Regions from separate parts of the Clostridium sp. CTA-7 genome, predicted to be linked through region 2. Evidence: riboswitches for the same ligand, from Rfam matches in the RefSeq annotation. Region 2 holds a riboswitch; each other region holds the start of a gene.
The links. Region 2 has a riboswitch for S-adenosylmethionine ahead of ACYUEX_RS15950 (Na+/H+ antiporter NhaC family protein). Riboswitches for the same ligand answer to the same signal wherever they lie in the genome.
Positions count from the first base shown of each region.

Region 1: linked by a shared signal. The riboswitch ahead of metK (methionine adenosyltransferase) and the one ahead of ACYUEX_RS15950 (Na+/H+ antiporter NhaC family protein) in region 2 are both predicted to bind S-adenosylmethionine.
Region 3: linked by a shared signal. The riboswitch ahead of ACYUEX_RS03640 (methionine ABC transporter ATP-binding protein) and the one ahead of ACYUEX_RS15950 (Na+/H+ antiporter NhaC family protein) in region 2 are both predicted to bind S-adenosylmethionine.
Region 4: linked by a shared signal. The riboswitch ahead of ACYUEX_RS00400 (methionine ABC transporter ATP-binding protein) and the one ahead of ACYUEX_RS15950 (Na+/H+ antiporter NhaC family protein) in region 2 are both predicted to bind S-adenosylmethionine.

Region 1 is NZ_BAAAAV010000002.1:31,552-34,662, reverse strand. It holds gene nagA (N-acetylglucosamine-6-phosphate deacetylase) at 1-397, shown strand, start outside; gene metK (methionine adenosyltransferase) at 437-1,612, opposite strand; SAM riboswitch class I at 1,715-1,823, opposite strand; tRNA gene ACYUEX_RS03175 (tRNA-Tyr) at 1,974-2,058, opposite strand; tRNA gene ACYUEX_RS03170 (tRNA-Thr) at 2,064-2,138, opposite strand; tRNA gene ACYUEX_RS03165 (tRNA-Val) at 2,164-2,239, opposite strand; tRNA gene ACYUEX_RS03160 (tRNA-Tyr) at 2,262-2,346, opposite strand; tRNA gene ACYUEX_RS03155 (tRNA-Thr) at 2,353-2,427, opposite strand; tRNA gene ACYUEX_RS03150 (tRNA-Tyr) at 2,453-2,537, opposite strand; gene ACYUEX_RS03145 (hypothetical protein) at 2,837-3,111, opposite strand, start outside.
Region 2 is NZ_BAAAAV010000009.1:138,431-141,541, reverse strand. It holds gene ispF (2-C-methyl-D-erythritol 2,4-cyclodiphosphate synthase) at 1-363, shown strand, start outside; gene ACYUEX_RS15950 (Na+/H+ antiporter NhaC family protein) at 468-1,745, opposite strand; SAM riboswitch class I at 2,048-2,154, opposite strand; tRNA gene ACYUEX_RS15945 (tRNA-Lys) at 2,333-2,408, opposite strand; tRNA gene ACYUEX_RS15940 (tRNA-Gly) at 2,412-2,485, opposite strand; gene ACYUEX_RS15935 (hypothetical protein) at 2,549-3,111, opposite strand, start outside.
Region 3 is NZ_BAAAAV010000002.1:129,099-132,209, reverse strand. It holds gene ACYUEX_RS03645 (methionine ABC transporter permease) at 112-747, opposite strand; gene ACYUEX_RS03640 (methionine ABC transporter ATP-binding protein) at 747-1,784, opposite strand; SAM riboswitch class I at 1,880-2,027, opposite strand; gene ACYUEX_RS03635 (DUF503 domain-containing protein) at 2,121-2,408, opposite strand; gene malQ (4-alpha-glucanotransferase) at 2,530-3,111, opposite strand, start outside.
Region 4 is NZ_BAAAAV010000001.1:101,321-104,431, forward strand. It holds gene ACYUEX_RS00390 (HAD-IIB family hydrolase) at 1-392, shown strand, start outside; gene ACYUEX_RS00395 (type I phosphomannose isomerase catalytic subunit) at 540-1,478, shown strand; SAM riboswitch class I at 1,679-1,802, shown strand; gene ACYUEX_RS00400 (methionine ABC transporter ATP-binding protein) at 1,891-2,949, shown strand; gene ACYUEX_RS00405 (methionine ABC transporter permease) at 2,918-3,111, shown strand, end outside.

The DNA of each region.
Region 1 (3,111 bases), on a different contig from region 2:
CCATATATCATATCCATCACTTAGAATAGCTTATAATCAAAAGACAACTGATAAAGTTTTATTAGTCACTGATGCAATGATGGCATGTGCGATGCCTGATGGTATGTATGCATTAGGAGGTCAAGAGGTTGTTGTTAAAGATGGAGCTGCAAGACTTTTAAGTGGAAGCTTAGCTGGTTCAATATTAACTCTAGATAAAGCTATTAAAAATGTATATAAAAATGTTGGTCTTTCATTAAACGAAGCTGTAAAAATGGCAACTTTTAATGCTGCTAGACATTGTAAAGTTGAAGATAGAAAAGGTCTTATAAAAGAAGGCTTCGATGCAGATTTGGTTTTATTTGATGAAGACATAAATGTAAAAAATGTTATAGTTGCTGGTAAAGTATTAGTATAAATAAAAATGCTCCAATTCAAAATTGGAGCATTTTTTATTTTAAAGATACTTCTTTATTTCTTCTACTTTATTTAAATCTTCCCAAGGTAAGTTTAAATCATTTCTTCCAAAGTGACCATATGCAGCTGTTTGCTTGTAGATTGGTCTTCTTAATTCTAAATCTCTTATTATAGCTCCTGGTCTTAAATCAAATACTTTTTCAACTATTGAAATTATTTCTTCTTCTGATTTCTTTCCAGTTCCAAATGTTTCTACTTCTATAGAAACTGGCTTAGCAACACCAATTGCATATGCTAATTGAATTTCTAATTTATCAGCTACTCCAGCTGCTACTAAATTCTTAGCAACCCATCTAGCCGCATATGCTGCTGATCTATCAACTTTAGTTGGATCTTTCCCTGAGAAAGCACCACCACCGTGTCTTCCATATCCACCATAAGTATCAACTATTATCTTTCTTCCAGTTAATCCGCTATCTCCTTGTGGTCCTCCAACAACGAATCTTCCAGTTGGATTTATGTAATACTTTGTGCTATCGTCTAATAATTCTGCTGGAACTACAGCTTTAATTACATGCTCCATTAAATCTTCTCTTATTTGTTCTTGAGATACATCTTCACTATGTTGAGTTGATATTACTATTCCATCTATTCTTATAACTTTATTATCATCATATTCAACTGTAACTTGAGTCTTTCCATCCGGTCTTAAGTATGGTAAAGTTCCGTTCTTTCTTACTTCTGATAATCTTCTTGATAATCTATGAGCCATAGCTATTGGTAATGGCATATACTCTTCTGTTTCATTTGTTGCAAAACCAAACATCATTCCTTGGTCTCCTGCTCCAACTGCTTCAACATCATCTTTTTGCCCTGCTCTAGATTCTAATGCTTCATCAACACCCATAGCAATGTCACCTGATTGTTCATCTATTGATGTTAGTACTGAACATGTTTCACAGTCAAAACCGTATTTAGCTCTATCATAGCCTATTTCTTTTACAGTTTCTCTAACTAACTTTGGAATATCAACATAACAATTAGTTGATATTTCTCCCATAACCAATACCATTCCTGTTGTAACAGCTGTTTCACAAGCAACTCTTGCCATAGGATCTTTAGCTAAAATACTATCTAATACAGCATCTGAAATTTGGTCGCATATTTTATCTGGATGCCCTTCTGTAACTGATTCTGATGTAAATAATCTTCTCATTTTCATTTCTCCTTTCATTTTATTTGATATTAATTCTAATTAATTTAATTTATAAAATAAAAAAATCTCTTCGATAAGAAGAGATGTTAAAAGTCATAATCTTTCTTATCTTGCAAAATTACTTTGCAGGAATTGGCACCACACTCAAAATTACTGAAGTAGGTTGCCGGGTTTCATCGGGCCCTTTTCCCTCCGCCTCTCTGGATAAGAACTAATATCAAATTTTACTTTTCAGATTATATCATCTTTAATATTAATAGTCAACAATAAAACCTAAAATAATTACATATTTAGATTCCTTAACTCATAAAATATTAAATTATTTAAAAATATAAAAAAAGACAAGTAAACTTGCCTTTTGTGGTGGGGGAGGACGGATTCGAACCATCGAAACGAAACGTAACAGATTTACAGTCTGCCCCCTTTGGCCACTCGGGAACTCCCCCACATTTGGAGCTGGCAATAGGAATCGAACCTACAACCTGCTGATTACAAGTCAGCTGCTCTACCGTTGAGCCATGCCAGCATATTATAAATTAATAAATTTCAAATGGTGGAAACAACAGGGATCGAACCTGTGACCCTCTGCTTGTAAGGCAGATGCTCTCCCAGCTGAGCTATGCTTCCATAATAATAAAATTTTATAAAATGGTGGGGGAGGACGGATTCGAACCATCGAAACGAAACGTAACAGATTTACAGTCTGCCCCCTTTGGCCACTCGGGAACTCCCCCATTTTATGGAGCTGGCAATAGGAATCGAACCTACAACCTGCTGATTACAAGTCAGCTGCTCTACCGTTGAGCCATGCCAGCATATTATAAATTAATAAATTTCAAATGGTGGGGGAGGACGGATTCGAACCATCGAAACGAAACGTAACAGATTTACAGTCTGCCCCCTTTGGCCACTCGGGAACTCCCCCGTTTAAAATTTATTTAATTTCAGTTAAGTAAACTTTGTATCTTCTCAACCGACAATGATTAGTATATATTTATTATATCTTAATTTCAAGTACAATTTTTACTCATTTAAAGAAACTATATTTAATTTATTCTGTTTTTCTTTTATTTTCTTCTAATTAATGCTAATATCTTTTTTATTAACAATTTTTCTGTCATAATTATTCTATATTAGATATTAAATAAACATCACTTCAACTTGTAATAATTTTTAATAAATATATATTGCTATAAGTAAAATAATTTTTTAAATAATAATTTCTTATACTTCTTTTTCTATAATATCTAAATCAATATAATCACTTATAATATCCTTAAACTCTTCATATTCTTTATTTGACATTCTTTGCTTTACTAAAGACATACCTTTTGTAATGTTAACTGTATTTTCTCTATCCGAAAAATAGTCATTAACTTTTATTATATCTACTATAGCTAAATTTCTAATTAATACATTTATTTTTTCTTTTCTAGCTTTATCTAAATGTCCAAACAAATTATTAGAGGAATCTACTTGATTTATAATAATTGTAGATT
Region 2 (3,111 bases):
TTACTTCATGCAATTATGGATTCATTGCTTGGTGCTTCAGCTCTAGGTGATATAGGCAAGCATTTTCCTGATACAGATGAAAGATTCAAAGGTATTTCAAGTTTAAAACTTTTAAAACAAGTAGGATTACTTCTTTCAGATAATGGTTATTCCATAAACAATATAGATGCAACTATTATTGCTCAAAAACCAAAAATGTCTCCTTATATACAACAAATGAGAGAAAACATAGCACAAGCTTTAGAAATTGATTTAAGTCAAATTAATGTTAAGGCAACTACTGAAGAAGGACTTGGATTTACTGGCAGTGGTGAGGGTATATCCTCTCAAAGTATATGCCTTCTTACAATGGATAATAAATAATTAAAAAGTTAAGAATTAAATTAAGGCTTATAAAAAGCAAGGAGATAACTAAAAAAGTTATCTCCTTATTTTTTGGTTTATATATTTAAATTTTTACAACAGCCTTATTTATTTCTCCAATGAATGTATATAGCTATTATAGCACATATCCCCATAAGATATGGATAAAATAAAAATTTCATTATTGCAAATGGTGATAAAGCTGCAAGACCTGCTGCTGATATTAGTTGAGCTCCATATGGTATTATGCCCTGAAATACACACGAAAACATATCCATTATCCCTGCAACCCTCTTTGGTTCTAAATCAAATTCATTTGAAATATTTTTAGCTATTGGTCCAACAGTTACTATTGCTACTGTATTATTAGCAGTACAAATATCTACTAAACTTACTAGGGTTGCAATACCATACTCAGCCCCTCTTTTACTTTTAAAATTCTTCAGTCCTTTGTTAAGTATAAAGTCTATTCCACCATTAAACTTTATTATCTCTATTGTTCCAGCTATAAGTAATGAGATTATTATTAGCTCACTCATACCAGCTATTCCATCAGATATAGAATTAAATAATCCCAATAAGTCAAAGCTTCCAAATATAAATCCTATTATACATGAAGACAATATTCCAAGTAATAAAACTATTATTACATCAACTCCAAGTAAAGCTGTTATTATAACTATTATATAGGGTAAAATTTTGAATATATTAAAACTTAAAGAATCTAAACTAACTACATTTGCATTTCTTGTTAATACCATGAATATTAACGCAGTTATTATTGCTGCTGGAAGAACTATTATAAAATTCATTTTAAATTTATCTTTCATTTCACAACCTTGAGTCCTTGTTGCTGCTATAGTTGTATCAGATATTATTGAAAGATTATCTCCAAACATAGCACCACTAACTACTGCTCCAACTGCCAATGCTGTTGCTATTCCTGTCTTGTCTGCTATTCCAACTGCAATTGGAACTAATGCAACTATTGTTCCCATTGATGTTCCTATAGATAAAGCTATAAAGCAACCTATAATAAACATTCCAGGTATTAATAGACTACTTGGTAATAAAGATAATCCTAAATTTACAGTTGAGTCTACTGCTCCCATATTTTTAGCAACTTCGGCAAAGGCTCCTGCTAATATAAATATTAATATCATTAATAAAATATTAGTGTTTCCCGCTCCCCTACAAAAAACTTCTACTTTTTCATCAAACTTTACTTTTCTATTCATAATTAATGCTGTTAGAGCTGCTACTAAAAAAGGAACAATAACTGATACAGCATAAAAATCTTTTGCTATTATAGATGTACCTAAATACACTAATAAGAATACTCCTAATGGAATTAAAGCTAGTCCATTACCTTTGTTTTTCAAAATTTCTTCCTCTCCTTTAAAATATAAATTATTTCTAATAACAAAATTAAAAAAGTCGCAAAGGCGAGCTTGTCGAGCCGTCGACTTTTTTTAGCGCATGTGCATTTCCGAAGCTTGCCTGAGGAAAATCTTGCACGCGCACTATATTCACATTTTTTACTCTTTAGGATATAACTTTAATAACTAAATATCTTACAATAATTATGCAAAATAAATATAAAAATATAATTTTCTAAAGAGTAAAAAAAGCTCCTGTAGAAATACAGAAGCTTTACTCACACATATAAAAAATTATAGTTCGCCTCTTATCTACCAGGTTTACCTGCAGGATTTAGCACCTTAAGAATTAATTAAAATTCTTGGTTGCTGGGTTTCATAGGGCCAGTCCCTCCACCACTCTTGATAAGACTTTTAAATTTTGCACTATAATAGTATCAATTTAATATACTATTGTCAATATGAAAAATATTCCTAACACCTTATATAAGTCTTTTATTTTTAAAGTTACTATTAACAATAAAGTATTTAGTGTTAAATGTTCTATAAATAGAAAAAAAGAGATTACATAAAATTAATCTCTCTTTTAATGGTGCGTTATCAGGGGATCGAACCCGGGACACCCTGATTAAGAGTCAGGTGCTCTACCAACTGAGCTAATAACGCATATGGAGCGGGTGATGAGAATCGAACTCACGTAACTTGCTTGGAAGGCAAGGGCTCTACCATTGAGCTACACCCGCAAATATTATTGACAGTAATATTATATATTTAGTAATTATTACTGTCAATAATTAGTTTTACCTTTAAATTATTTCTGTAAGGGATTTTAATAAAATATCTCTAAATCGCTCTCCATGGCTCTTATTTTTATCAGCTTTTTCACATACTTCTTTCCAATCTGAAATAATTAAGCTAGTTCTCTCTTTAAATTCTCTTTCACTTGTTGTCATATAGCTTGAATTTATAACAAATTCCCCTAATTCTTTTGGTGTATTAAAAATTTTTAAATATAAAAATTCTCTATTGTCTCCGTACCAAGTTCTATTAAAGTCTCTAGCAAACTTTTGAAGTGCCCTAATTAATTTATCTTTAGGTAAAGCCCAACACTCCTTTATCATTTTTACATGTCTTCTCATATTATCTGCTTCTTCTTTAGATATTTTTTTATTTTTTTCTCCATCTGAAATTATTATTTCTACTGGAATGTTTGGAACATTAACAACTAACCTTTCCTTTCCATATATCCATTTATAAAAGGCTTCTTGTAAAAATGAATATTGAATATATCCTAACAATATTTTTTCATTTGGAAAGTATGCCCATGTATTATTAAGTCCGTTATTCTTGCAAAAAACTAAGCTATGGA
Region 3 (3,111 bases), on a different contig from region 2:
ATTGACATTTAAAATTAGACAATTTAAATTTCTTTAATTTTTATTTAATTAAATTTATTCTCCTATATCAATTGCTTTTATTTTTATATTTTAATTATTTTTATAACTTTATTATGATAGTTTTTTATATAAGTAATTTCCTAAAGATTGCAACACCTGTACAATTATTATTAAAATTAAAACTGTTACAATCATTACATCTGTCTGATATCTTTGATAACCATATCTTATGGCAAGATCCCCAAGTCCGCCACCACCTATGCTTCCTGCCATAGCTGAATAGCCTATTATACTAATTACAGTTAAAGTTAATCCAGAAATTATTGATGGAACAGCTTCTTTAAGCATAACCTTAAATATTAGCTGAGTATTTGATGCTCCAAAAGATTTTGCTGCTTCTACTACACCTGGATCTACTTCTTTTAAGGCAGATTCTATTATTCTTGCTACAAATGGAGCAGCTGCTATAGTTAAAGGGACTATTGCACCTTGTATTCCTGTTGATTTTCCTACTATTAACCTAGTTAAAGGTACCATAAACACCATTAATATTATAAATGGAAAACTTCTTAGGATATTTATTATAGTATCTAATATTTTATAAATAAATTTATTAGGTTTTAATCCCTTTGGTGCTGTAACTATTAAAATTATCGCTGGTACGAATCCTAATATTACTGAAAATACAGTTGAGAAAAATACCATTATAATTGTTTCTCTTAAAGCCTTTAATAGCATATCTAACATTAATTAAGCACCTCCAATATTACATTTTTCTTTTCTAAATAATTTATTACCCTTTCCTTATCTTCCTCTTCTATGTTTATTACTAAACTTCCAAGTACATCATCTCTAAACTTTTCTAATTTGCCCCAAACTATTGAAAAGTCTATATTTAGCTCTCTTGACATTTTCGTGATAAGCGCATTTTCTGATGATGTGCTTGGAAAAAATAATTTTATGTTTATTCCTATTGCTGGTAGTAGTTCTTCATCCTGTTCACCTAAAAACTTCTTAAGCGATACTCCTGGTTTTAAGAATAAGTCTTCTGAATTGCCTTGTACTTTTAAAATACCCCCTTCTATTAATGCAACTTTTTCACAAACCTCTTTAACTACTTCCATTTGGTGGGTAACAATAACTATTGTAATTCCTAACTCTTTATTTATCTTTGAAAGAAGTTCTAATATATCCTTTGTGATCTTAGGATCTAATGCTGATGTAGCTTCATCACAAAGTAAAATTTTAGGCTCTAATGCTAAAGCTCGTGCTATAGCCACTCTTTGCTTTTGGCCTCCACTTAAATTAGATGGTTTTGCATCTGCTTTTTCTGAAAGTCCAACTAACTTTAAAAGTTCAGTTACTCTATTATATATTTTTTCTTTTCTAAATTTTTTGTAACTACAAAAACTCTCCCCTTTTCCCTTGCATTTTTCTTTGTATTCCTTATACTCTTCTTCATAGCCCCAAACCTCTAGTGGTAATGCTACATTTTCAAATACATTTTTTCTATTTAATAAATTGAACCCTTGAAATATCATACCAAGATCTTTTCTAAATTCCCTAAGCTCAATTCCACTTAAATCTTTAACCTCTTTACCCATTACTGTAAGAGATCCATCTTCATAACTTTCTAGCCCATTTATACATCTTAATAAAGTTGATTTCCCTGCCCCACTATGTCCTATAATTCCATACACTTGTCCTTCTTCTATCTTAAGCGAAACATTCTTTATAACTTCTACTTTGTCAAAGCTTTTACTTAAGTTATTAATTTCTATCACAATTGATTCCCCCTTTAAAGAAACTTAAAGTAAAACAAAAAACGCACTAGAGAATAAATCTCTAGTGCGTATAATTACTCACATACTAATTTATTCTCTCATCTATCAGCTTAAAGCTGCAGGATTTAGCACCAAACTTAATAGAATATAGTTTTAGTCCAACATTAATTAGACTTATCTTATAATCCTATTACAGGTTGCTGGGTTTCACAGGGCCAGTCCCTCCACCACTCTTGATAAGAAACGTAATCAAAATATTTAATTTTTATATTGATATTAATATACGATTATTAATTATATTTGTCAACAACATTTTAAAATTTATTTTTATAAATTTTAAAACATTATTACTTCTTTATCTATTTTTATAAGCTCTGCATCTGTATTTTCTTCTATAAAATTTATTATATTTTCCATAGTAGAATCTACTTGAGCATTAGTTGCACATATTCCTGAAATTCCAATTACAATACTTTGATGAATATCTTGATCGCTTATCTCACTTACAGAAATATTGAATTTATTTTTTAACTTTTGAGTTATACTTCTAACCACCATTCTCTTTTCTTTTAAAGAGTGTACCCAACTTGCTCTTAAATTTATACTCATTACTAGGACTCTCATTTTAAATCACCTCTTTAAATATTATGTACCTTAATATTATTATAAATAAAGCTCATGGAGAATATTCTCCATGAGCTTTATTTATAACTTTTATCCGGGATTTATTTATAATTTAATTAAATTATCTACCATATAATCTAGTTAATTCAAATATTTCCTCTGCTAATTTATCGTTTAAATCTTTTTTTGAAGCTCTCCAAGTCCAATTGCCACCTAATGTAGAAGGTAAATTCATTCTAGCTTCATTACCTAATCCTAAAAAATCTTGCATTGTGGTTATTGCTAAATAAGCTTGACTTCCCCAAACTCCTCTTATTAATCCTCTTGATATTCCTTCCTCATAAGTTAAATTTAAATATTTTTTAGCTTTTTCTATTTCATTTTTACTTCCAGTTACATTATACCATCCACAATTTGTATCGTTATCATGTGTGCCTGTGTAAGCCACACAATTAGCATGATAATTATGTGGTAAGTCTACACTATCTTCTCCGCCAAATCCAAACTGTAAAATTTTCATTCCAGGAAATCCTGTTTTATCTCTAAGCTCTATTACGTCATCTGTCATCATTCCCAAATCTTCTGCTATTATATTCACGTCTCCAAGATTATCTTTTATAGCATTAAATAATTTAATTCCAGGCCCTTTTGTCCATTGCCCAAATTCTGCTGTTTTGTTTCCATATGGTATTTCCCAATATGC
Region 4 (3,111 bases), on a different contig from region 2:
ATAAAAAAAGAGTAAATTCAATATGTGAAATAGAAGAGGAGCTAAGCTTAATTTCTATATATAATCCAAATAAAGAGAAGGATGAAATAGAAAAAATAAAAGATGAAATAAATGAAAAATATGGTGATACAGTAGTAGCATATAGAAATGATATTTATATAGATGTAGTTCCAGTGGGATGTTCAAAGGGAAGTGGAGTAAAATATTTAGCAGAACAAGAATTAATAGAAAATGAAGATCTATATACCATAGGAGATTCATGGAATGACGTAACTATGTTTAAGATAACTAAAAATTCATTTACATTTAACCATGTAGAAGAAGAACTAAAGAAACATGTTAAATATTTAGTTAACTCCGTAGGAGAATGTATAGAAAATTATTTATTATAAATATTATAGAAAATAAATATTATAAATAAAATAGAATAATTGAAGAATATTAATTAATTTTTATTTAAAAAAATCAATTAATTTAATAATCTATATATTGAAATATATATTTTACTTAAGAAGTGTTGTTAAGGAAGGAGAAAGATTATGTATCCAATTAGATTTGAGAATTTATATTATGAAAAAATATGGGGTGGAAGAGATTTTGAATCCTTTAGAGATAATATGCCAGAAGGTGAAATAGGTGAAACATGGGATATAGCATGTCATCCAAATGGGACTGGAATTGTAGAAAATGGTTCATTAAAAGGAACTAGCTTCGATGATTTAATTAAAAAGTATGGACATACACTTGTAGGAGCGAAGGTTACTTTAGAAAAATTTCCATTACTTATAAAGCTTATTAATTCAAAAGAAAAACTTTCAGTACAAGTACATCCAGGAGATGAATATGCTGCAAAGTATGAAGGGGATTATGGTAAAACAGAAGCTTGGTATGTTATGGATGCTAAACCAGGTGCTTGTTTAATAGTGGGAACTAAAGATTGTAGTAAAGAACAATTTGAAGAAGCTATAAAAAATAATAATGTGGAAAGTTATTTAAATAAAATAGAAGTTAAAAAAGGTGATTGCTTTTTAATTAATAGTGGATTAGTTCATGCTATATGCGAAGGTGTTATAATAGCAGAGATTCAACAAAATAGTGATGTAACATACAGAGTATATGACTATGGAAGACCAAGAGAAATTCATGTTGAAAAAGCATTAGATGTTATAAACTTTGATCTTCAATGTGAAAACCTTAGTGAAAAAGAAGAAATAAAGCATGAAGGCTATAAGCAAAGCTTACTATGTAAAAATGAATACTTTGGAATAGAAAAAATAACTATAGATTCACAATACAATGATGCAAGTGATATAGAAAAGTTTGATATGTTAACTTGCGTAGATGGAGAAGGAATAATAGAAGGAAAAGACTTCACAGAAAAAATAAAGACTGGAGATAGTTATTTAATCCCAGCTACTTTAGGAGAATATTCAATAAAAGGTAATGTTACAGTTTTAAAGAGCTATCCAGTTATATAGTTAAAAAAAAAACCTCTAAGTAATTAATTATTTAGAGGTTTAATTTTAGTTTTTTATTTTAAATTAAAATGACTTAGCAAAATATAATGGATTTCTTACATATGTCCACTTTTTTATAAAAAAGTAAAAATACTATTGACAGTGGAAATATATACATATATAATGAGGAACAAGAAATGAAAAACAAAAAAATGAATAGATTTTTATCAAGAAAGACGGAGGGACTGGCCCTGTGAAGTCTGGCAACCTGAATTACGAACTTAAATTAGTTATGATTTAAGGTGCTAAATCCTGCAGATGTTTACTGCGTCTGAAAGATAAGAATGAAATATAGAAGTGTATTACACTGCTTTCTTATTTTTTAGGAAAGCAGTTTTTTTATTACCTTTTTTAGGGTAGAGGGAGGGGCAACATGATTGAATTAAAAAATTTATACAAGACTTATGATACAGAAGGTGAAAAAGTAGAAGCGGTAAAGGATGTAACATTAAATATTAACAAAGGTGAAATCTATGGAATTATAGGCTTTAGTGGAGCTGGAAAATCAACTCTAGTTAGATGCATAAACTTTTTAGAGAGACCTACTAAGGGGCAAGTACTTATAGATGGAAAAGACCTTAATACATTATCAAATAAAGAACTTAGAGAAGAAAGAAAAAAGATAGGAATGATATTTCAGCATTTTAATCTTATGAAGTCTAGAACAGTTTTTGAAAATATAGCCTATCCTTTGAAGGGAAGTAAATATTCAAAAGATGAAATAAAAGATAAAGTTATATCACTACTAAAGCTTGTTGAATTAGAAGATAAGGCAAATTCTTATCCATCTCAATTAAGTGGAGGACAAAAACAAAGGGTAGGCATTGCAAGGGCTTTAGCCAATGATCCAAAAGTATTACTTTGTGATGAAGCAACTAGTGCTTTAGATCCACAAACTACAAAATCAATACTAAAGCTTTTAAAAGAGGTAAATAGAAAATTTGGAATAACCATAGTAATAATAACTCATGAAATGCAAGTAGTTAAAGAAATATGCACAAGAGCTGCTGTTATGGAAAATGGAAGAGTTGTAGAAGAAGGAAATATATTTAAGGTATTCTCAGAGCCTAAAGAAAAGATTACAAAGAATTTTATAGATAGTACTTCTTTATTAAGTAATATATATGACTTAATAGAAGATAAATCTTCAGTTGTAGAAATTAAGGAAAATGAAAAGATACTGAAACTCAAATACTTAGAAAATAGTACAACTGAACCAATAATTTCAATAATATCTAGAGAATTTAATGTAGATGCAAATATAATCTTTGGAAATGTAGAGATAATTCAAGAATCTCCACTTGGTGGACTTATTGTAATAATTAAAGGTCAAGAAGAACGGATTCATAATGTTATAAACTATCTTAAAGAAAAAAATGTGGAAGTTGAGGTGATTAAAGATGGCAGACTTAATACAAAAATTATTGCCTAATGCAGTAAAAAAAATACCGGAAATTTATGAAGCAACTGGACAAACCTTGATTATGCTTCTAGTATCAGGAGCTATATCCTTTGTTATAGGTCTTATATTAGGAATAATATTAGTGGTAACTAAGAAGGGAAGCATATTAGAAAATAAACCAGTTTATTATGT